Regions from separate parts of the Rouxiella sp. T17 genome, predicted to be linked through region 4. Evidence: predicted binding sites of a transcription regulator. Region 4 holds the regulator's gene; each other region holds the start of a gene.
What was found. Region 4 encodes ArgR, which controls arginine synthesis, uptake and breakdown. Its sites were predicted from a motif close to ANTGAATAAAAATACANT; they were not measured.

Region 1: a site for ArgR is predicted at 2,701-2,718, ahead of argF (ornithine carbamoyltransferase). Genes of this name have one in related genera too.
Region 2: a site for ArgR is predicted at 3,609-3,626, ahead of argA (amino-acid N-acetyltransferase). Genes of this name have one in related genera too.
Region 3: a site for ArgR is predicted at 3,362-3,379, ahead of argC (N-acetyl-gamma-glutamyl-phosphate reductase). Genes of this name have one in related genera too.

Annotation. Positions count from the first base shown of each region.
Region 1 is NZ_JAWUEA010000021.1:51,999-57,276, forward strand. It holds gene SC206_RS05355 (alpha-amylase family glycosyl hydrolase) at 1-1,506, opposite strand, end outside; gene argF (ornithine carbamoyltransferase) at 1,670-2,677, opposite strand; gene rraB (ribonuclease E inhibitor RraB) at 2,839-3,303, shown strand; gene SC206_RS05370 (GNAT family N-acetyltransferase) at 3,534-4,046, opposite strand; gene SC206_RS05375 (valine--tRNA ligase) at 4,242-5,278, opposite strand, start outside.
Region 2 is NZ_JAWUEA010000032.1:178,174-183,451, forward strand. It holds gene recB (exodeoxyribonuclease V subunit beta) at 1-243, shown strand, start outside; gene recD (exodeoxyribonuclease V subunit alpha) at 240-2,120, shown strand; gene argA (amino-acid N-acetyltransferase) at 2,250-3,575, opposite strand; gene amiC (N-acetylmuramoyl-L-alanine amidase AmiC) at 3,800-5,050, shown strand; tRNA gene SC206_RS12445 (tRNA-Met) at 5,218-5,278, opposite strand, start outside.
Region 3 is NZ_JAWUEA010000007.1:107,025-112,302, forward strand. It holds gene ppc (phosphoenolpyruvate carboxylase) at 1-1,849, opposite strand, end outside; gene argE (acetylornithine deacetylase) at 2,164-3,315, opposite strand; gene argC (N-acetyl-gamma-glutamyl-phosphate reductase) at 3,589-4,593, shown strand; gene argB (acetylglutamate kinase) at 4,740-5,278, shown strand, end outside.
Region 4 is NZ_JAWUEA010000026.1:38,611-43,888, reverse strand. It holds gene SC206_RS06840 (helix-turn-helix domain-containing protein) at 1-252, shown strand, start outside; gene mdh (malate dehydrogenase) at 346-1,311, opposite strand; gene SC206_RS06830 (hypothetical protein) at 1,392-1,571, shown strand; gene argR (transcriptional regulator ArgR) at 1,788-2,258, shown strand; gene yhcN (peroxide/acid stress response protein YhcN) at 2,823-3,086, shown strand; gene mpl (UDP-N-acetylmuramate:L-alanyl-gamma-D-glutamyl-meso-diaminopimelate ligase) at 3,301-4,680, opposite strand; gene fbp (class 1 fructose-bisphosphatase) at 4,848-5,278, shown strand, end outside.

The sequences.
Region 1 (5,278 bases), on a different contig from region 4:
GAAAACGCGCTGACCGGCCTGCGGCGAGAAAGCGGGGCGGGATCGACGGATCGCGATCAGCTTTTTCAACCCGTTGAACACCTCCGATCGCAGCGATCCTGTAGTGTCGAGCTCTTTCTCCAGCTCGTCGAGCTTGAGCTTTTTACGGTTAATCCGTCGACTGATACCCGACTGATGCATGCCATCAAGGTCATTTTCGCTGCCAAGCAGGGAGTGAATATAGAGCGCGGGCACGCCGAGAAACGATAGCAGCAGCGCCTGTGCGGCCAAAAACTTGCGGGTTTTCAGCTCGGTGCTGTCGTTAGCTTCGGTAATGGCGCTGAGATAATTAATATTCAATTCATAAGGCGAATGGGTGCCGTCGCCATTGTCTTTATAAGAAACGCGTCCCTCTTTGCGCTGCGTCTCCTGCGCCATGTATTTTCGTTCGTCATCGTCAAGGAAGGTTTCGGTAGGACGCAGCCCGATGCCGTCGTGACTCGACAGGAAATTGAAGTAAGTGGTTTTCGGATAGTGCGCTTCGGCGTTCAGCCCCTGCGCCCACTGGGTCAGCTTGCGGGTATCTTCGCGCAGGAAAGCGTGCAACGTCAGCGGCGGCAGCGCGAACTGATAAACCATGTGCGCCTCATCGCCTTCACCAAAATAGCTTATGTTTTCATGATGCGGCACGTTGGTTTCGGTAATGATCCGCGTGCCCGGGATCACTTCGTCGAGGATCGTGCGCCACAGTTTGATGATGTTGTGCGCCTGCGGACGGTGAATACAGGTGGTGCCCATCTCCTTCCAGATATAGCCGATCGCGTCGAGGCGAATCGACTGTCCGCCGCTGGCCGCGTATTGCAGCAGCACGTCGATACTTTCAAGTAAAACCTTGGGATTTTTGAAGTTAATGTCGATCTGATCTTCGCTGAAGGTGGTCCACAGGTAGAGCTGGTCACCGTCCGCTTTAATAAACGGCGTGAGCAACGGCGACGCGCGCGGGCGCACCACGCGGCTGTAGTCCAGCTCGGGCTTGGCTTCGATGAAATAGTCGCGATATTCGGGCTCGTCGTTGATATAACCTTTGAGCCAGGCACTCGAGCGCGAGATGTGATTGATTACGCAGTCGAACATCATGTTGAAATGGCTCGAAAGCTGCTGAATGTCGCTCCAGCTGCCGAGATGTTCGTCAATGCGCCGATAATCGATCACGCTGAAGCCATCGTCCGAGCTGTACGGATACATCGGCAGAATATGAATGTCGCTGATGCTCTCTTTCAGATGTTTTTGCGCGAAATTGTTTAAGGTCGCGAGCGGCGCCTGGTCGGGCTGGGAGATCGTGTCGCCATAGGTAATCAGGTAAACGTTGGTGCCGTCGACCCATTCAGACGAACGGTGCGCGCCGTGCCGCCATTTGTCGCTGAGACGAAGAATCTTCTTTATCAGATCGCCAATATGTTCTTTAGGATAAACCCTGCTTAACAAGCTTTCTAAACGCAGCACAAACTCGGGATTTACGGCGCCCATAACACTTCCCTTTTCTGTTCACATGGTCAAAGGTTAGTAGAAAAAGTACGCAGTGGACGAGTAAAGGCGCGTAAAGAGGGGTAAGCGAGAGGAGAAGACGAGCAGTAAAAAGCCTGAAAAGTCAGCCCAACAGATGCTGTGGGCTGACTTGATCAATTTGTGCTTATAGCGAGCCGAGGGTCGCGACCATTACCGCTTTGATAGTGTGCATGCGGTTTTCAGCCTGATCGAAAACCACGCTGTGGGCGGATTCGAAAACCTCATTGGAAACTTCCATGCCGCCTTTCAAATGATACTCTTCGGCCATCTGACGGCCCAACGTGGTCTGATCGTCATGGAAAGCTGGCAGGCAGTGCAGGAATTTTACCTGCGGATTGCCGGTTTTGGCGATCATCGCCATATTCACCTGATAGTCACGCAGCAGGTTGATACGCTCTTTCCAGACTTCTTTCGGTTCGCCCATCGACACCCACACGTCGGTGTAGAGGAAGTCGGCACCTTTTACGCCCGCGTCGATATCTTCGGTCAGAGTGATGGAGCCGCCATTTTCCTCTGCCAACTGCTGACAGCTGGCGACCAAATCGGCATCCGGCCAGCAGGCAGAAGGCGCAACCAGACGCAGGTCCAGCCCGCACAGCGCCGCGGCTTCGAGCAACGAGTTGCCCATGTTATTGCGCGCGTCGCCGAGATAGGCGAGGGACATCTGCGACAGCGCCTTGCCCGGCAGCTGCTCCTGCATAGTCAGCAGGTCGGCCAGCAGTTGCGTCGGGTGGAATTCATCGGTCAAACCGTTCCACACCGGCACGCCCGCGTGTTCGGCCAGCGTTTCAACATTCGCCTGACCAAAACCGCGATACTGAATACCGTCGAACATTCTACCCAGCACGCGCGCGGTATCTTTCATCGACTCTTTATGGCCAATCTGGCTGCCACTCGGGCCGAGATAAGTGACCTGCGCGCCCTGATCGTAAGCGGCAACTTCGAAAGAGCATCGCGTACGCGTCGAGTCTTTTTCGAAGATGAGCGCAATGTTCTTGCCCTTCAGGTAAGGCTTCTCGCTGCCATTCTTCTTGGCAGTTTTTAGATCAGCAGACAGCTTCAGCAGGGTTGCGATTTCTGACGGGGTAAAATCCAGCAGCCTAAGAAAATGGCGTTTGTTTAACAGACTCATGTGCCTATCTCCGAAACATTTATAATGAATTAAAATTCAATTTATATGTATGAATATGCAAATACAACCCCAAAGTATAAAACTTTGTCGTTTATAGTGGAGGAGAGCCGTCTGCTGTGTGAAAATAGCGTCTAAACGTCATATTGATTGAGGACTGAGGCATGGCAAACCGTGAATTGCTGGACGAACAACGTGAAGAGACCCGCTTAATCATCGAAGAGCTGTTGGAAGACGGCAGCGATCCTGACGCGCTTTACACTATTGAGCATCATTTCTCCTGCGAGAAATTCGAAGTTTTAGAGCGAGCAGCCGTAGAAGCTTTCAAGCTGGGCTATGAAGTGACCGACGCTGAAGAGCTGGAAGTTGAAGACGGCTCAATGGTGATGTGCTGCGATATCATCAGCGAAGTCGCGCTGAATGCAGAGATCATCGACAAGCAGGTCGAGCAGCTGGTGGAGCTGGCCGAGAAAAGCGGCGTGAACTACGACGGTTGGGGCACCTATTTTGAAGACCCTAACGGCGAAGACGGCGATGATGAAGACGAGTACGAAGACGACGAAGAAGAAGATGAAAACGTCGCCGAGAAGAAGTCTGTTGATAAAGATGACGACGGCAAACGCCATTAATCACCGTTAATCGGCTGCGCGTTGATGATACGGCGTTGGAAGCAGGCTCAAAAATGCTCATTTACCCGCGTAAACTGCGCTTTTTTCGCCTACTTCCGCCTTGTCTCCCCTTAGCTCGCCGGATTAACATCTTTGTTATCTCGAATAAAATTAGTTATCTCGAATAAAATTTGTTATCTCGAATAAAAAAAGCCGACAATTGTCGGCTTTTTATTTGCTTAAACAGAAAGTTACAGCGTTTTTAGCATCGTGACTTCGCAGTCGACGTGGCCGGTGCTGCCAAGCGCGCCGTCGATGTGCTCGAAACCAAGATGCTCATACAGCGCGATAGCCTGAGTCAGGCTGGCGGTGGTTTCGAGGTAACAGCGGGCAAAACCCTGCTCTTTGGCGAAGGCCATCGCCTGCTGTGCCAACCGTTTTGCCAGACCTTTACCGCGCAGGCTGGACATAAAATACATCTTTTGCAGTTCACATAAATCGTCGTCGCCGCCAACGAGTGGCGCTACGCCGCCGCCGCCCGCTATCTCGCCATTCAGCTCAACCACCCAGTATGCGCTGCGCGGCTGGTTGTAGATCTCGCATAAAATATCCAGATTCGGATCGGCTACGGTATAGCCTTTGTCGGCGGTCAGGCCAAATTCGGCCGAAACCGCGCGGATCACTTTCGCGATCGCGGCATTGTCGTCGCAGGTTATACGACGCACTGAAACCGTAGCTTGTTCTTCTAACACTGCTGTAGTCATCACTCGCAACCTTTCATATAAAACACGGGGGGTTGATTGATTTAAATTTCTTATAGGGTGATTGCATGATTCTCTGCATGCTTCTTTGCAACTAATAGCGCGTGCAGCGGCATTTTGCAATTGTAAAAAAAAACGGCAGAGCTTTCACTCCACCGTTTTTAACACAGTTTTTAGCATCGTTGTAGCCGCTGAAAATTACAGCGCCGCGATGGTAACCTGCTGTTCCTGAATCTTGACCTTCGCTTCGGCACAGGCTTGCAGACGTTCGCGCTCTTTCGCGACCACGGCTTCTGGCGCACGCGCCACAAAACCTTCGTTCGACAGCTTGGCTTCAATGCGCTCAACTTCGGCATCCAGCTTGGCTATCTCTTTGGTCAGACGCTCCAGCTCGGCTTCTTTATCGACCAGACCGGCCATCGGGATCAGCAGCTCGGCACCTTCCACCAATTTGGTGACAGAAACCGGACCTTTGTCGCCCGCAGCCAGCACGGTAATCGACTCGAGACGCGCCAGAGACTTGATAAAGCTCAGGTTCTGCTCGACACGACGCTGAGCATCGGCGCTTGCGCCACGCAGCAGCAGTTCGAGCGGTTTACCCGGCGCGATGTTCATCTCGGCACGAATATTACGAATCGCGATAATCGCCTGTTTGATCCACTCGAGATCAACCAGCGCGGCGTCATCGGCTTTCTCGGCCGAATATTCCGGGAAAGGCTGTAACATAATGGTGTCTGCAGTAATGCCTTTCAGCGGCTTAACGCTCTGCCAGATGGTTTCGGTGATGAACGGAATGATCGGATGCGCAAGACGCAGCAGGCCTTCCAGCACGTCAACCAGCGTGTGACGCGTTCCGCGCAGCTGCGCTTCGGTGCCGCCGTTCATTACTGGCTTGGTCAGCTCCAGATACCAGTCACAGAACTGGTTCCAGGTGAATTCGTACAGAATGCTCGCCGCGAGGTCGAAACGATAGCTGTCCAGCGCGTCGCGGTAGGCTTTAACCGTGCGATTGTATTCAGCCAGGATCCAGCGGTCGGCCAGAGAGAGGTCGAGCTCGCCGCCGTTCAGGCCACAGTCCTGATCTTCGGTATTCATCAGCACAAAGCGGCTGGCGTTCCACAGCTTGTTACAGAAGTTGCGGTAACCTTCAAGACGCTTCATGTCCCAGTTGATGTCGCGACCGGTCGAGGCCAGCGCCGCCAGCGTAAAGCGCAGGGCGTCGGTGCCGTGCGGCT
Region 2 (5,278 bases), on a different contig from region 4:
TATGACCTGCAATATCAGCTCTATACGCTGGCCTTGCATCGCTACCTTGGACACAGGCTGGCGGGTTATGATTATGAACAACATTTCGGTGGCGTCATTTACCTCTTTCTTCGCGGGGTCGACGCTGAGCATCCTGATAACGGAATTTTCCGCCACCGGCCTGATAAGGAATTTATTACCTCGATGGACAACCTGTTTAAAGGCGAAGCCGTAGCGCAACCAGCACGGGAGAATGCCCAGTGAATCTACTTTATGAACAGGCAATCACGCTTGGCGCTTTGCGCCCTCTAGACGTGCAGTTTGCCCGCATGCTGGCGGGAGAAGATCCTGCCATGATGCTGGCCGTGGCCTGCCTTAGCGCCGAGGCTGGTCGAGGGCACGTTTGCCTGCGACTCGATGAATTACTGCCCGAACGGCTGTTTGAAGGCCGTTTTCCGGCTCTGGCAAACGCGCTATGTCACGCGGCTGGCGCGCTGGACGAGCAAGGCTGGCTTGCTGGATTACAGCAGCATCCGTCGGTAAGTGACGGCAGTCAGGCGACGCCGCTGGTATTACTGCAGCAGCGCCTTTATTTGCAACGCATGTGGCAGGACGAAGGCCGCGTGGCGACATTTTTCATTGATGACAGTCAGGCAACGCTGGCCGCGTTGGCCGAGCAAAACGGCGAGATGGCCGTAGATGAACAGCGGCTCCGAGAGGTGCTCGACCAGCTTTTCGGTCCTGCCGATGCAGGCAGTATTGACTGGCAAAAAGTGGCGGCAGCAGTGGCGGTCACTCGACGTATCGCCATTATTTCTGGCGGGCCGGGTACCGGAAAAACCACCACGGTAGCTAAACTGTTGGCGGCACTGGTCAAGCTTCAGCCCGATAATCGCCTGCGTATTCAGCTCGCGGCGCCCACCGGCAAGGCGGCGGCAAGGCTGACCGAATCATTGGGACAGGCGAGCCGTCATCTTGATCTCACCGATGCCCAGCGGGCGCAGTTCCCCGACGAAGCGTCCACGCTGCACCGTTTGCTGGGCGCGCAGCCGAACAGCCAGCGAATGCGCTACCATCAGGGAAATCCGCTGCACCTTGACGTGCTGGTGGTCGATGAAGCTTCAATGGTCGATTTACCGATGATGGCCCGCTTGATTGCCGCGCTGCCCGCTCAGGCACGGGTTATTTTCCTTGGCGATCGCGATCAGCTGGCATCGGTTGAAACAGGCGCGGTATTGGGAGATATTTGCCGTTTTGCGGAGCAGGGTTATAGTCCGACACGCGCGGCTCAGCTGTTGCGGCTGACGGGCTGCGCGGCCGAAGGGGTCGAACTCGCGCAACCTGCCAGCGTGCGTGACACACTTTGCCTGCTGCGTAAAAGCTATCGTTTCGATGCCAGTTCCGGCATTGGCGTGCTGGCTGCGGCAGTAAACGCGGGCGACAGTCACGCCGCGCACCGCGTGTTGGCACAGAATTTAGCCGATGTCGGCAGCTTCCCGCTTAACGAAACCGAAGACTTTACATCACTGCTCGACGCCTGCGTCGCCAGCTATCGGCCTTATCTAAAAGCCGTCGCCGACAAAGCGGACCCTGCTGAAATCCTGCGGGCGTTTGGCGAGTTTCAAGTGTTGTGCGCCCTGCGTGAAGGACCTTTTGGTCTTGCCGGACTTAACGAGCGTATCGAGCAGATGTTGCAGCGCCACGGTTTAATTCGTCGACCCACCGCGCTGGGTGGCCGTTGGTACGCCGGAAGGCCCGTGATGATTAGTCGTAATGACAGCGCACTCGGGCTGTTCAACGGCGATATCGGCATTACCTTGCGCAGCGAAAACGACGAATTAAGGGTCTATTTCCAGCTGCCGGACGGGCAAATCAAATCGGTGCAGCCTAGCCGTTTGCCTATTCACGATACGGCTTATGCAATGACGGTGCACAAATCCCAGGGATCGGAATTCGACCATACGCTGCTGGTGTTGCCGAACCATTTCTTGCCAGTGCTGACGCGTGAACTGGTTTATACGGCGATTACCCGTGCCAAACGGCGGTTGTCGTTGTATAGCAGTGAAAAAGTGCTGAGCATGGCGATCCGCACGCCGACGCAAAGACGCAGCGGGCTGGTAGAGCGGTTGATGGCAGGCTGAGTGACTGCCTTTGCGATCTTTTTTGCTCGTAGAATAAGACGTTATAAATGGAATAAAAAATCGAATTGAAAAAGGCGGCACATAGTATGCGCCGCCTTTATGTAAATTCATGTTTTCGTCGAAAAAAGATTACAAATCAGCGATCAGGATTTTAGAGCGACGCTGATAGTTGTACATTTCCTGCTTCTGAATCGGCAGTACGTCGACGTCGGCGGGCTTGAAGCCGCGCTCCTGGAACCAGTGAATGCTGCGGGTAGTCAACACAAACAGTTTCGTCAGGCCCATCTGTTTTGCGTGACTCGCGACGCGTTTCAGCAGCATTTCGCCCCGTGACGAGCTGCGGTAATCCGGATGCACCGCCACGCAGGCCATCTCACCGATTTTCTCGTCGAGGAACGGATAAAGCGCGGCGCAGGCAATGGTCAGATTATCGCGTTCGATAATCGTGAATTTGTCGATTTCCATCTCAAGCTGTTCGCGGGAACGACGCACCAGAATGCCTTGCTGCTCCAGCGGACGAATCAGCTCGAGAATGCCACCAATGTCATTAATCGTGGCGCGACGCACCTGCTCGGCGCTTTCCATTACCACCTGAGTACCAATACCGTCACGTGAGAACAGTTCTTGTATCAGCGCGCCATCTTCTTGATAACTAATCAAATGGCTGCGACGCACGCCGCTGCGGCAGGCCTTGACAGCACCACGCAGGAAACGCACGGTTTCAGACTGGTAATCGCCTTGCTCTTCAATCTTCTCGATTAGGTTTTGCGCGTCATTCGGGAACAGTTCGGAAACAATGTTACCTTCTTCATTAGTCACGCCCTGTTCGGCCCCAAAACCAATCATCTTCTCGGCTTTAAGTTTGATAGCAAGCTGCGTCGCGACTTCTTCAGAAACCAGATTAAAGCTCTCGCCGGTCACTGAAACGGCAACCGGCCCCAGCAGCACGATGGCATTGCTGTCGAGCTGGCGATGAATCGCCTCTTCATCGATACGGCGAATGCGGCCGCTGTGACAATAATCCACGCCGTCATCCACGCCTAAAGGCTGGGCAATAATGAAGTTGCCGCTTACCACATTAATATGCGCGCCCTGCAACGGCGTATTGTTAAGGCTCATCGACAAACGAGCCGTAATGTCGAGCTGCAACAGGCCGGCAGCCTGCTTTACCAACTCCAGCGCACGGGCATCGGTGACGCGGGTATTTTTATGATAAATCGGTTCGTAGCTATGTTCGGAAAGGTTGCTGTCGATTTGTGGACGCGCGCCATAAACAACCACCAGCCGGATACCTAGGCTGTGGAGCAAACCGATGTCATTGACTATGTTAGTGAAATTTTCATGTTCGATGGCTTCACCGCTGAGCATGATGACAAAAGTCTTACCACGGTGAGCATTAATGTAGGGAACTGAGTGGCGAAAACCCTGTACTAATTCAGTGCTTCGTTCCTTCACGGCAAAACCTCATTTGAATTTTTATTCGTAATTTCTGTATTTTTATTCTTTTAGCGCTGTGTGGCAAGTAAGAAATCTCTGTTTTTGAAATTGAATTATTACTAATGAGTTAAAAACTGAAAAATCCTGACAAACCAATAAGTGACAGGGCCAACCTGATTCGTTAAAGTTCGTCCAATCGCTTTTTGTTACTTTTATTCATCTTTTGATATCTTTGAGACGACATGGCTGACGAACAACATAATTCTCGCCGACGCCTTCTTCTGCAAAGCGCCGCAGCATCGTGGTTGTTGAGCGTCAGCGGCATTGGTTTGGCTGCCAGTTCACACGTCGTTGCCGTGCGCGTTTGGCCATCCTCAACCTACACGCGCATCACGATTGAATCCAGCCAACTGCTTAAGTATAAGCAATTTACTTTGCAAAACCCGCCGCGAATTGTCGTGGATATTGAAGGTTTGCAATTGAATTCAGTACTTAACGGGCTTGGGCACAAAATTCACGCCAGCGACCCTTCTATTCGTCATGTGCGTGTCGGCCAATTTACGCCGACGACCGTGCGAATCGTGCTTGAACTGAAGCAGACCATCAGCCCGCACCTGTTTACGCTGCCGCCGGTCGCCGGTTTTCGGCATCGACTGGTTGTCGACCTTTATCCTGAACAAAGAGGCGAGGGCGATCGCGACGACCAACTGCTGGCGTTGTTAGAAGATTTCAATCGGGGTGACGTGGCCCGAACGTTGCCGCCTGAAAAAAAGAAGGATGGCAAGGCAGGGCGCGAGCGTCCGCTGGTCATCATGCTTGATCCGGGTCACGGCGGCGAAGATCCGGGCGCTATTGGCAAACATAAAACCCGTGAAAAAGACGTGGTGCTGCAAATTGCCCGGCGGTTGCATCGGTTGATTCAGCTACAGCCCAATATGACTGCTTACATGACGCGCAACGAAGATATTTTCATTCCGTTAAAAGTGCGGGTTGCGAAGGCGCGTAAGCAGCGGGCTGACCTGTTTGTCTCTATTCATGCCGACGCTTTTACCAATCGCGCGGCAAAAGGATCTTCGGTTTTTGCCTTGTCGACCAAAGGCGCAACCAGCACGGCGGCCCGTTTTCTGGCCCAAACGCAAAACGAATCTGACAATATTGGGGGAGTAAGTAAAAGCGGCGATCGCTATCTCGACCATACCTTGTTTGATTTAATGCAAACGGCGACCATTAATGACAGCTTGAGATTTGGTAAAGAAGTGCTGACGCGGATGGGCAGGGTCAATCATTTGCACAAGCATAAAGTCGATCAGGCAGGTTTTGCTGTGTTGAAAGCGCCGGATATCCCTTCGATTCTGGTTGAAACGGCGTTTATCAGTAATCTGGAAGAAGAGCGCAAGCTGCGAACCAGCCATTTTCAACAGCAGGTAGCCGAATCTATTCTGGCAGGAATTAAAGCGTACTTTAACGATGGCGGAATGTTGGCCAAGAGATAAGCAAGAGATACGTAAGAGATATGGAATAGCAGTAGAGATAAGGAATAACAGTAGGATTTTAGACGCGAAAGGTTGGATATCGAGGAATTTCAGGCAAAAAAAAACACCCATCGGGTGTCTGTTTTTGTAGAAGCTTTTTAGGAAGTAATTTTTTAAGAAAGTATAGTTGGTTGCGGAGGCCGGATTTGAACCGACGACCTTCGGGTTATGAGCCCGACGAGCTACCAG
Region 3 (5,278 bases), on a different contig from region 4:
GGATCATTTCGCCCTGTTCGGTCACGCGCAGGCCGCCTTTCAGGCTGCCCGGTGGTTGTGACAGCAGTGCAGCGTGCGCCGGTGCGCCACCGCGACCAATAGAACCGCCGCGTCCATGGAACAGCGTCAGCAGCACGCCCGCTTTCTCGCAGGTCTTGATCAGCGCGTCCTGCGCGCGATACTGCGCCCACGAAGCCGCCATTACGCCCGCGTCTTTCGCGGAGTCGGAATAGCCAATCATCACCATCTGCTTGCCCTGAATAAAGCCGCGATACCAGTCGATGCTCAGCAGCTGCGTCATCACCGAATCGGCATTGTTCAGGTCATCCAGCGTCTCAAACAGCGGCGCAACCGGCATCGCAAACGGACAGCCGGCCTCTTTCAACAGCAGATGCACGGCCAATACGTCCGACGGCGTGCGCGCCATCGAAATCACGTAAGCCGCGATAGAACCTTCCGGCGCTTCGGCGGCAACCTGACAGGTATCCAGCACTTCTTTGGTTTCGGGGCTTGGCGTCCAGTTACGGGGCACCAGCGGACGCGCGGAGTTCAGCTCGCGGATCAGGAAAGCCTGCTTGTCGTTTTCAGACCAGCTTTCATAGTCACCCAGGCCGAGGAAACGGGTGATTTCGGCAATCGCATCGGTGTGACGGGTGCTTTCCTGACGAATATCGATTCGCACCAGCGGCACGCCGAAACAGCGCACGCGACGCAGCGTATCAAGCAGCTGGCCGTTGGCGATGATGCCCATATTGCAGGCCTGCAAAGATTGATAGCAGGCGTAAAGCGGGTCCCAAAGCTGGTCGTTGTTCACCAGCAAATCTTTCGGGCGCGGCGGCTTTTCGCCTTTCAAGCGCGCTTCAAGATAGGTTTGGGTAGAGAGCAGCTGAGTACGAATATTTTTCATGATGGTGCGATACGGCTCGACGACGTCTTCGCCGCCCGCCAGTTCGCGCAGTTCCGGCGTCGCTTCGGTCATCGACAGTTCGGAAATCAGCACGTGAATATCGCGCAGGAACAGGTCGGTCGCTTTCCAGCGGCTGAGCTGCAAAACGTGACGAGTAATCGCGGCGGTTACGTTCGGGTTGCCGTCGCGGTCGCCGCCCATCCAGGAGGTAAAGCGCACAGGCACGGCTTCGACCGGCATTTTATAGTCCAGCGAGGTTTCGAGCTGCTCGTTAAACTCGCGCAGGAAAGCCGGCACGCCTTCCCACAGGCTGTTTTCGACCACCGCAAAGCCCCATTTGGCTTCATCCACCGGCGTCGGGCGAATTTTACGGATTTCATCGGTGTGCCACGATTGAGCAATCAGCTGGCGCAAACGGCGCATAATCTGCTTGCGCTCGTAATCGGCCAAATCGTTGTGATCCAGCTGTTTCAGGCAGTTATTGATTTCGACAAGTTTGTGGATCAGGGTACGACGAGCAATTTCGGTCGGATGCGCGGTGAGAACCAGCTCGATAGAGAGCTGCTCAACGGCGTCGCGCAGCTGCTGATCGGAGAGGTTTTTTGACTTCAGACGCTCAATCAGCTGCGCCAGCGCTTCAGGATTGCTGGCCGCTTCGCCGTGCGGAGAAATGCTGTGATACTGCTCCGCGACGTTGGTCAGATTGAGAAACTGACTGAAAGCGCGCGCCACCGGCAGTAATTCGTCATTGGATAAATTTTGCAGCGTCGTCAGCAACTCTTGACGATCGGCTTCGTTACCCGCACGTGATGATTTGGAAAGTTTGCGGATTTTTTCAACGCGATCAAGGACCTGTTCTCCCAACGTGTCTTTAATCGTGTCGCCAAGCAGTTTACCCAACGTGCTGACATTACTTCGCATTGCGGAATATTGTTCGTTCATATTACCTCTGACCCGTTTCTTGTTTGATTTTTATGTTTTGTAAATAACTTTCACCCGTAAGGCGCTAACGCCTCTTTTCTCGCTGCCTTCATGGCAATTTTTAAACTGTCCAAATTTAGTACTGTAAGAACTTACCGTAAAAACCCCAATTTTCTCATTACAAAATGGCTGAATCGTGGAAAGTCGGTGAAATTTAATTACAGCCGGTAGGTTATTAGCCTGGCTAATCAGACGTTTTGTACAATATCAAAGGGCATCCGAAGATGCCCTTTTTAGTTACAATTTTTTAACAACGAAGCGGGTGATCGCCGCAATCAGTGATGGCAGAAGTGATGCACCACTTGAGTAATCAGCTCGCGCGTTGGCTTGATAAAGGCCATGTCGAGGAACTCATCGGGCTGGTGGGCCTGATCGATAGAACCCGGGCCAAGAACCAGCGTCGGGCACAGTTCCTGAATAAACGGCGCTTCGGTGCAGTAGTTGACGATTTCGGTTTCAGTGCCGAGCAGCTTTTCGACCACCTGAACCAGACGATGGTCCGGCGGACATTCGTAACCTGGAATCGGCGGATGCAACTGCTCAACTGTTACACGGCCCGGCCAGCGGCTGCTGACAGGTTCCAGCGCTTCGTTAAGCAATTCGTCCAAATCTGACAGCGTCAGGCCAGGAAGAGGGCGAATATCCATGTGCAGCTCGCAGCAGGCGCAAATACGGTTTGCCGCGTCGCCCCCGTTTATATGCCCGAAATTCATGGTCGGATAGGGAATGGCGAAGCCGCTGTGGTTGTAGCGCGTTTGCAGCGTCTTGCGCAGACCCATAAGTTGAGTGATCGATTCGTGCATCAGTTCGATGGCATTGACGCCTCGCGACGGGTCGCTGGAGTGACCCGACTGGCCGGTAATGCGAATCGCATTGGAAATATGGCCTTTGTGGGCACGCACCGGCTTGAGTGAGGTCGGCTCGCCGATGATGGCGCATTCCGGGCGAATCGATGACGTTTTGGCGAAGTAGCTCGCGCCGGCCATGGTGGTCTCTTCGTCGGCGGTGGCGAGAATATAGAGCGGCTTGGTCAGCGTGGCGGTATCGATGTCACGCAGCGCATCGACAATAAACGCAAAGAAACCTTTCATGTCGGCGGTGCCCAGACCGTAGAGCTTGTTTTCGTGTTCGGTCAGGGTAAACGGATCGCGCGTCCAGCGGCCATCGTCGAAAGGCACGGTATCGGTATGACCCGCCAGCAGCAGGCCGCCGGCCCCTTCACCAATGCTGGCCAGCATGTTGAATTTATTACGCGTATTGGGTACCGGCTGAATCTCGACCTTGAAGCCCAAATCGGTAAACCAGCCTGCCAGCAAATTGATTAGGGTTTCATTACTCTGATCCAGCGCGCTGTCGGTGGCGCTGATCGAAGGCGTGGCGATTAACGCACGGTATAGCTCAATAAAAGGAGGTAATTTCATCTTCACTGTTGACAGCCTTTGGTTAGGGTAATATAAATATTCATGCATTTAATGTGAATAAAAATACATTAAGCCGGTTCGTAAGAAAACCTCTAAATGACGCGGGTTTTCACTTATATTTCTCACTTATATTTCTCACTTATAAATAAGTACTTCTCTATTTATAAAGAGTACGACGAAATTTATAAGGAGTACGACGAACAGGCTGAATCTCGCGGGCTTCTGGCGTATTTAACGCAGTGAGCCCTCTATTTTTTGAAAAGAAGGTGAACTGAGCCCATGTTGAATACGCTGATTGTTGGTGCCACCGGTTATGCGGGAGCGGAACTCGCGCTCTATCTGAATCGTCACCCACATATGAACATAACCGGTTTAACGGTTTCAGCGCAAAGTGCAGATGCAGGAAAGTTGCTTTCCGATCTGCACCCGCAGTTGAAAGGGATTCTCGATCTGCCTGTTTTACCACTGGAAAACGTGGCCGAAGCAGCGAAAGGCGTCGACGTAGTATTTTTGGCCACCGCGCATGAAGTCAGCCACGATTTGGCCCCGCAATTCTTGGCCCTCGGTTGCACCGTTTTCGATCTCTCCGGCGCATTCCGCGTAAAAGAACCCGCGTTTTACACCCAATATTACGGTTTCGAGCATCAGCATCAGGACTGGCTGGACAAAGCCGTTTACGGGTTGGCCGAATGGCAGGCCGATAAACTGAAAGACGCGCAGCTGATCGCCGTGCCGGGCTGTTATCCAACCGCCGCGCAGCTGTCGATCAAACCGCTGCTGGAGAAAGGCCTGCTGAATCAGGATCAATGGCCGGTAATCAACGCGACCAGCGGCGTGAGTGGCGCAGGGCGTAAAGCCAGCCTCGGCACCAGTTTCTGTGAAGTCAGCCTGCAAGCTTATGGCGTGTTCAATCACCGTCATCATCCAGAAATCTCTACCCATCTCGGCACGCCGGTCATTTTCACCCCGCATTTGGGCAGTTTCCCGCGCGGTATTTTGTCGACGACCACCTGTCGCCTGAAGCCGGGCGTGAGCGCCGAACAGGTTGCTGAAGCCTTCCAGAGTGCTTATCACGACAAACCGATGGTGCGTTTGTACGATAAAGGCATGCCAGCGCTGAAAAACGTGGTCGGCCTGCCATTCTGTGACATTGGTTATGCAGTACAGGGCGAGCACGTCATTATCGTCGCTGCCGAAGATAACCTGCTGAAAGGCGCTTCTGCCCAAGCCGTTCAGTGTTTAAACCTCAGATTTGGTTTCCCTGAGTCTACCTCGCTGATATAATAAATTGCATAAAACGGCATTAAATGTGAAAATTCATTCATTGCCGAATAAGACAAATCACCGCCCCGCAATCGTTTCTTCATCGACTCGGGGATGGTAAATTAGAAGCAACTTCACGAATTCCGAATCCGATAGGTGTGAACAGCATGAATCCATTGGTCATTAAATTAGGCGGCGTGTTACTCGACAACGAAGAAGCGCTTGAGCGTCTGTTCATGGCGTTGGTCGCCTATCGTCAGGAATTTCAACGGCCTTTGGTGATCGTTCACGGCGGCGGCTATCTGGTCGATGACCTGATGAACCGTCTTAACTTGCCGGTAGTCAAAAAGTCGGGCCTGCGCGTGACGCCAGCCGACCAGATTGACATCATTACCGGCGCGCTGGCCGGAAGCGCCAACAAGACGCTGCTCTCGTGGGCGGTGAAGAACAATATTAATGCGGTAGGCCTGTCGCTGGCCGACGGCGGTTCCGTTCGCGTTACGCAGCTGAATGAAGAGTTGGGCTTTGTGGGTAAAGCCGAAGCCGGTTCGCCAGCGCTTATCAACACGCTGACTTCTGCGGGTTACTTGCCTATCGTCAGCTCTATCGGCATTACCGCCGACGGCGCGCTGATGAATGTCAACGCCGATCAGGCCGCGACCGCGCTGGCCGCCACGCTGGGTGCCGATCTGATTCTGCTGTCTGA
Region 4 (5,278 bases):
CATAAACAACGCACGACTCTCGCTGCCCTTTCGCGTTCAGCCGGACTTAGCTCGTCCACGCTGGCAAACGCACTGTCGCGCCCCTGGCCAAAAGGAGAATGGATTATTGCCAATGCGTTACAGCTACATCCGTCGGAGATCTGGCCGAGCCGCTATTTTGATCCGCATACCGATGAGCTTATTGAAAGGAAAATGCGTGCAACGTCGCAGCCTAAAGCTAAAACCGAGTTGCTTGGGAGGAGTAACCGCTAACGTGGATGATTAACGCTAACGAACCGCCGGAGAGGTTTCCGGCGGGTTATAACAAAGGGAAGATAAATCAAGTAAGGCGATATTTTTCAAGGATTAACCGGTAGCAGACGCCGTCGGCTGAGCATTATTGACAAACTGTTCCCCCAGCTCGATATCCTTGCGCAGCTCTTCAAGCATCGCGTCCAACGCATTTTGTTCAAACTGGCTTAAGTTACCAATCGGTTGAAACGCCTCGATGCCGTCTTTGCCCAAAAGCACCGGTTGTGCAAAGAAACGACTATATTCGCCGTCACCCTCGACGTACGAGCACTCAATCACGCCCGCTTTGCCCTGCATTGCGCTAACCAGTGAAAGCCCCAGCCGCGCGGCTGCCTGAGCCATTGACAGCGTTGCCGATCCTCCGCCCGCCTTCGCTTCTACCACTTCGGTTCCGGCATTCTGAATGTGACGCGTTAACGCGCTGATTTCATCTTCCGTAAAGGTCACGTCAGGAATTTGCGATAGCAAAGGCAGAATCGTCAGGCCTGAATGGCCGCCAATGACCGACACTTCAACTTCCTGCGGCAGTTTGCCCTTTAACTCGGCGACAAAGGTGTTGGCGCGCAGCGTATCGAGCGTAGTGATGCCAAACAGCTTGCGTTTGTCATAGACGCCCGCTTTCTTTAATACCTCGGCGGCAATCGCGACGGTAGTGTTGACGGGATTGGTAATAATGCCGATACAGGCTTGTGGACAGGTTTCGGCAACCTGCTGCATAAGGTTGCGAATGATACCCGCATTAACCTTGAACAGGTCGGAGCGATCCATACCGGGCTTGCGGGCAACTCCGGCTGAAATCAGCACCACGTGCGCGTCTTTCAGCGCGGGTCTGGCATCTTCGCCACTGAATCCTTTGATGTTTACGGCGGTGGGAATATGGCTGAGGTCTACCGCTACGCCCGGAGTAACGGGAGCAATATCATAGAGGGAGAGGTCAGAGCCAGACGGCAATTGAGTCTTGAGTAGTAAAGCAAGGGCCTGGCCTATTCCGCCAGCGGCGCCAAGGACTGCAACTTTCATCCTGTACTCCTTTTTAAATGACGTTAAAAAACATCATGCTTTCATTCACTTAATAAGCATTAACTTAATAACCTTAGTAAATGGCAGTATTAAAAACAAACGACCAATTTATATATTGCGAGCTGGCGCAGAAATTAAATGAAGAAGCCGCACAGGAAATTAAAATTATTATTCTTTATCAAAAAGATAAAATTTCATTAGCAGGATCAATTAATAGCCTGCTGAAATTAATCGTTTTAAATAAAGTACAAAAAATATGAAAAATTAAAAAATGCTTTAATCGGAATGAAATTTATTTTAAAGCTTAAACAGCCGTGAACAGGTTCTATTAACTTCTCGATAAGATAAAAGGTAATTAACGGGTTAAGGCTTTTAGAAACTTGACTTTGTTTAGCTAAAAATAGATGTTTTATTGCATAAAAATTCAAATTTATGCATAATCAACGCCATAACTACTGTCAATCTATGGGTCTAACATGCGTAATCCTGCCAAACAGGAAGATTTAATCAAAGCTTTCAAGGCGCTCTTGAAGGAAGAGAAGTTCAGCTCTCAGGGTGAAATCGTTGTCGCACTGCAAGATGATGGCTTCGAGAACATCAATCAGTCTAAAGTCTCTCGTATGCTGACCAAGTTTGGCGCCGTCAGGACCCGCAATGCCAAGATGGAAATGGTCTACTGTCTGCCCGCAGAAATTGGCGTACCGACCACCACCAGCCCGTTGAAAAATCTGGTATTGGACATCGATTATAACGATGCCGTCGTGGTTATTCGTACCAGCCCGGGCGCGGCGCAGCTGATTGCACGCCTGCTCGACTCACTCGGTAAATCTGAAGGTATTCTCGGCACCATCGCGGGCGATGACACCATCTTTATTACCCCGGCGCGCAAGTTTACCGTAAAACAGCTGTTCGATGCGATTCTCAGCCTGTTCGAGCAAGAGCTTTAATTGGCTCATTGGTCGGTAAGTCTTGCTTACCGACCAGTTTACGCGTCTAACTCTTCCTGATTATTCGCCCGATATCCGATACACCAGTACGATCGCCTGCTAAATTCCGCACAGATAGCTCATTCTGCTCAATCGATTGATTTTAAATAAATTTAACGAAAAAAGCACAATAAAACCCCACTTTTTATGCTTTTCGGCTATTAAAAACACAAAACTCAGCATAATAATTACTTAGCTTACTATTAATATGCGACGTTATTAGCAGTATAATCTTCCGCATAGTAAGGCGTGCAGCAAGACTGGATTAAGATTTTATTAAGTGCAGTAGCGCATGTCCTGAACTGACGAATTTTGAATACCCATTCAAAAGCCGCCGATAAAACGGATTTATCGCCGCGAAAACCATGCATTTGTTCGCCGACCTGTCTCACAGGCCCCACGTGACGCTGTTTATGCATAATGAAGTTTTCTAACCTGATAAATCCAACAATTAATCTGCGTTGAACCTTGCACCGACTTACAAACAGCGGGCAGCCTGCGCACAGGTAAATTAAGGAAACTATCATGAAAATCACCACAGCTTTTGCCGCTCTCGGTCTGCTGACCGCCGTTTCATTTGGCGCGTCTGCTGCACAACTGATCACTAGCCAGCAGGCTCAGAATTTACAGCCAATGGGAACGATCACCGTGAGTGGTATTGATGGTGTGCCAACTGATATTCGTCAGCAGCTGTCACAGAAAGCAGATAATGAAGGGGCCTCGTCTTACCGTGTGATCGAAGCGCGTAACGAAGGCAACTATCACGCCACTGCGCAGATCTACAAATAAGAGCCAGGATCCTTCCGACTCTTATCTGGTTAGAGATTTAGGTAGTACGTTGAAATAGAAAAAGATTTCAAGAAAAGAACTGTTAACAAGCAGAACGTAATCAAGTAAAGCTTTAAAAACGAACCCTCGTCGTCCTGTCCGACGACACCCTTTTGCCCTCGCAATGCGAGGGCTTTTTTTTGGCAAGGATCGGATCAGAGGTTATCGCTGAAGATCACTTCTGCGAGACTTTCAGTGCTTTTTTCTCTAACGCTTCCAGCAATTTGCCGTGAATGCCACCGAATCCGCCGTTGCTCATCACCAAGATGTGATCGCCCGGCAGCGCCGTTTTGACAATCATATCGACCAGCGCATCGACATCGGCATGCCAATGAGTCGGCTGAATGCAGTGCTCGGCCACCTCGGACACCTGCCACGGAATGTTGTGCGGTTGCAGCAGGAAGATTTCGTCGGCACGCCCCAGCGCAGGCGCCAGCTCATTTTTGCTCTTGCCCAGCTTCATGGTATTGGAACGAGGCTCAAGCACGGCAATAATGCGCGCCGTACCGCCAACTTTGCTGCGCAGGGCGGCAAGCGTGGCCAGAATCGCCGTCGGATGATGAGCAAAATCATCATAAACTTTGACACCAAAGGCTTCGCCGCGCAGCTCGAGACGACGACGGGCGTTGATGAAGGTCCCGAGCGCCTGACAGGCATCCGCAGGACTCACGCCAACGTGACGCGCGGCAGCCACCGCCATCAGCGCATTATGCATGTTGTGCTCGCCCACCAGCGACCAGCAGACTTCACCCGCGACTTCACCGTTGAGATAAACCTGGAATTTGCTGGCGTCCGGCGAGGTTTTTTTCGCGTTCCACGTACAGCCGTCACCGGCGTACTCCTGCTCACTCCAGCATCCCATCGCCATCACCTGTTTCAACGGCGTGTCGTGTTCGGGAAGGATTATTTTTCCCTGTCCCGGCACCAGACGCACCAGATGGTGGAACTGTTTCTGAATGGCTTTTAAATCGTCGAAAATATCGGCGTGGTCGAACTCAAGGTTATTCAGCACCAGCGTGCGCGGGCTGTAATGAACGAATTTCGAGCGCTTGTCAAAGAAGGCGCAGTCATATTCGTCCGCTTCAATCACCATGAACGGGCTGTCACCCAGACGCGCAGAAACCTCAAAGTTGCCCGGCACGCCGCCAATCACATAGCCAGGCTGATAGCCACAGGCTTCAAGGATCCAGGTGACCATTCCGGCCGTCGTCGTTTTACCGTGCGTACCCGCGACGGCGATTACCCAGCGGCCGGGCAATACGTGGTCGTGCAGCCACTGCGGGCCAGACACGTAAGGAATGCCCTGCTCGAGTACGGCCTCGACGCAAGGATTGCCGCGCGTCATGGCATTGCCAATAATGACCAAATCGGGCTTCGGCTCAAGCTGCGTCGGCGAATATCCCTGAATCAGATTAATCCCCTGATTCTCGAGCAAGGTGCTCATCGGCGGATAAACATTATCGTCCGATCCGGTAACCTCATGTCCCTGAGCGCGCGCCAGCATAGCCAGTCCGCCCATAAAAGTGCCGCAAATCCCCAGAATATGAATGCGCATATATTTTCCATAAGTGCTCTTAGTCAGCGGCTATTCTAACGCTCGGAATCCTCCAGAAGAAATGGATTTGCCTATGATCCGTCCATATATTTGGGCTAAACTGCTTTCGCTTCTGTAAATGATTTATTATAAATCGGTTACTCATCCTAAGATTCAGGGAACGTATCATGAAAACGTTAGGCGAATTTATTGTTGAAAAGCAGCATGACTTTCCACATGCAACGGGCGAGCTTACTGCACTGCTGTCTGCAATAAAGCTTGGTGCTAAGATTATTCATAGGGATATCAATAAAGCAGGTCTGGTAGACATACTGGGCGCGAGCGGCGTTGAGAACATTCAGGGCGAAGTTCAGATGAAACTCGACCTGTATGCGAACGAAAAGCTTAAGGCAGCGATGAAAGCGCGCGGCGAAATTGCCGGTATCGCTTCCGAAGAAGAAGACGAAATTGTTATCTTCGACGGCGAACGCGCCAACAATGCGAAATATGTCATTTTAATGGATCCGCTGGACGGTTCGTCGAACATCGACGTTAACGTTTCCGTCGGCACCATCTTCTCCATTTATCGCCGTACTTCGCCACTGGGTCAGCCAGTTAC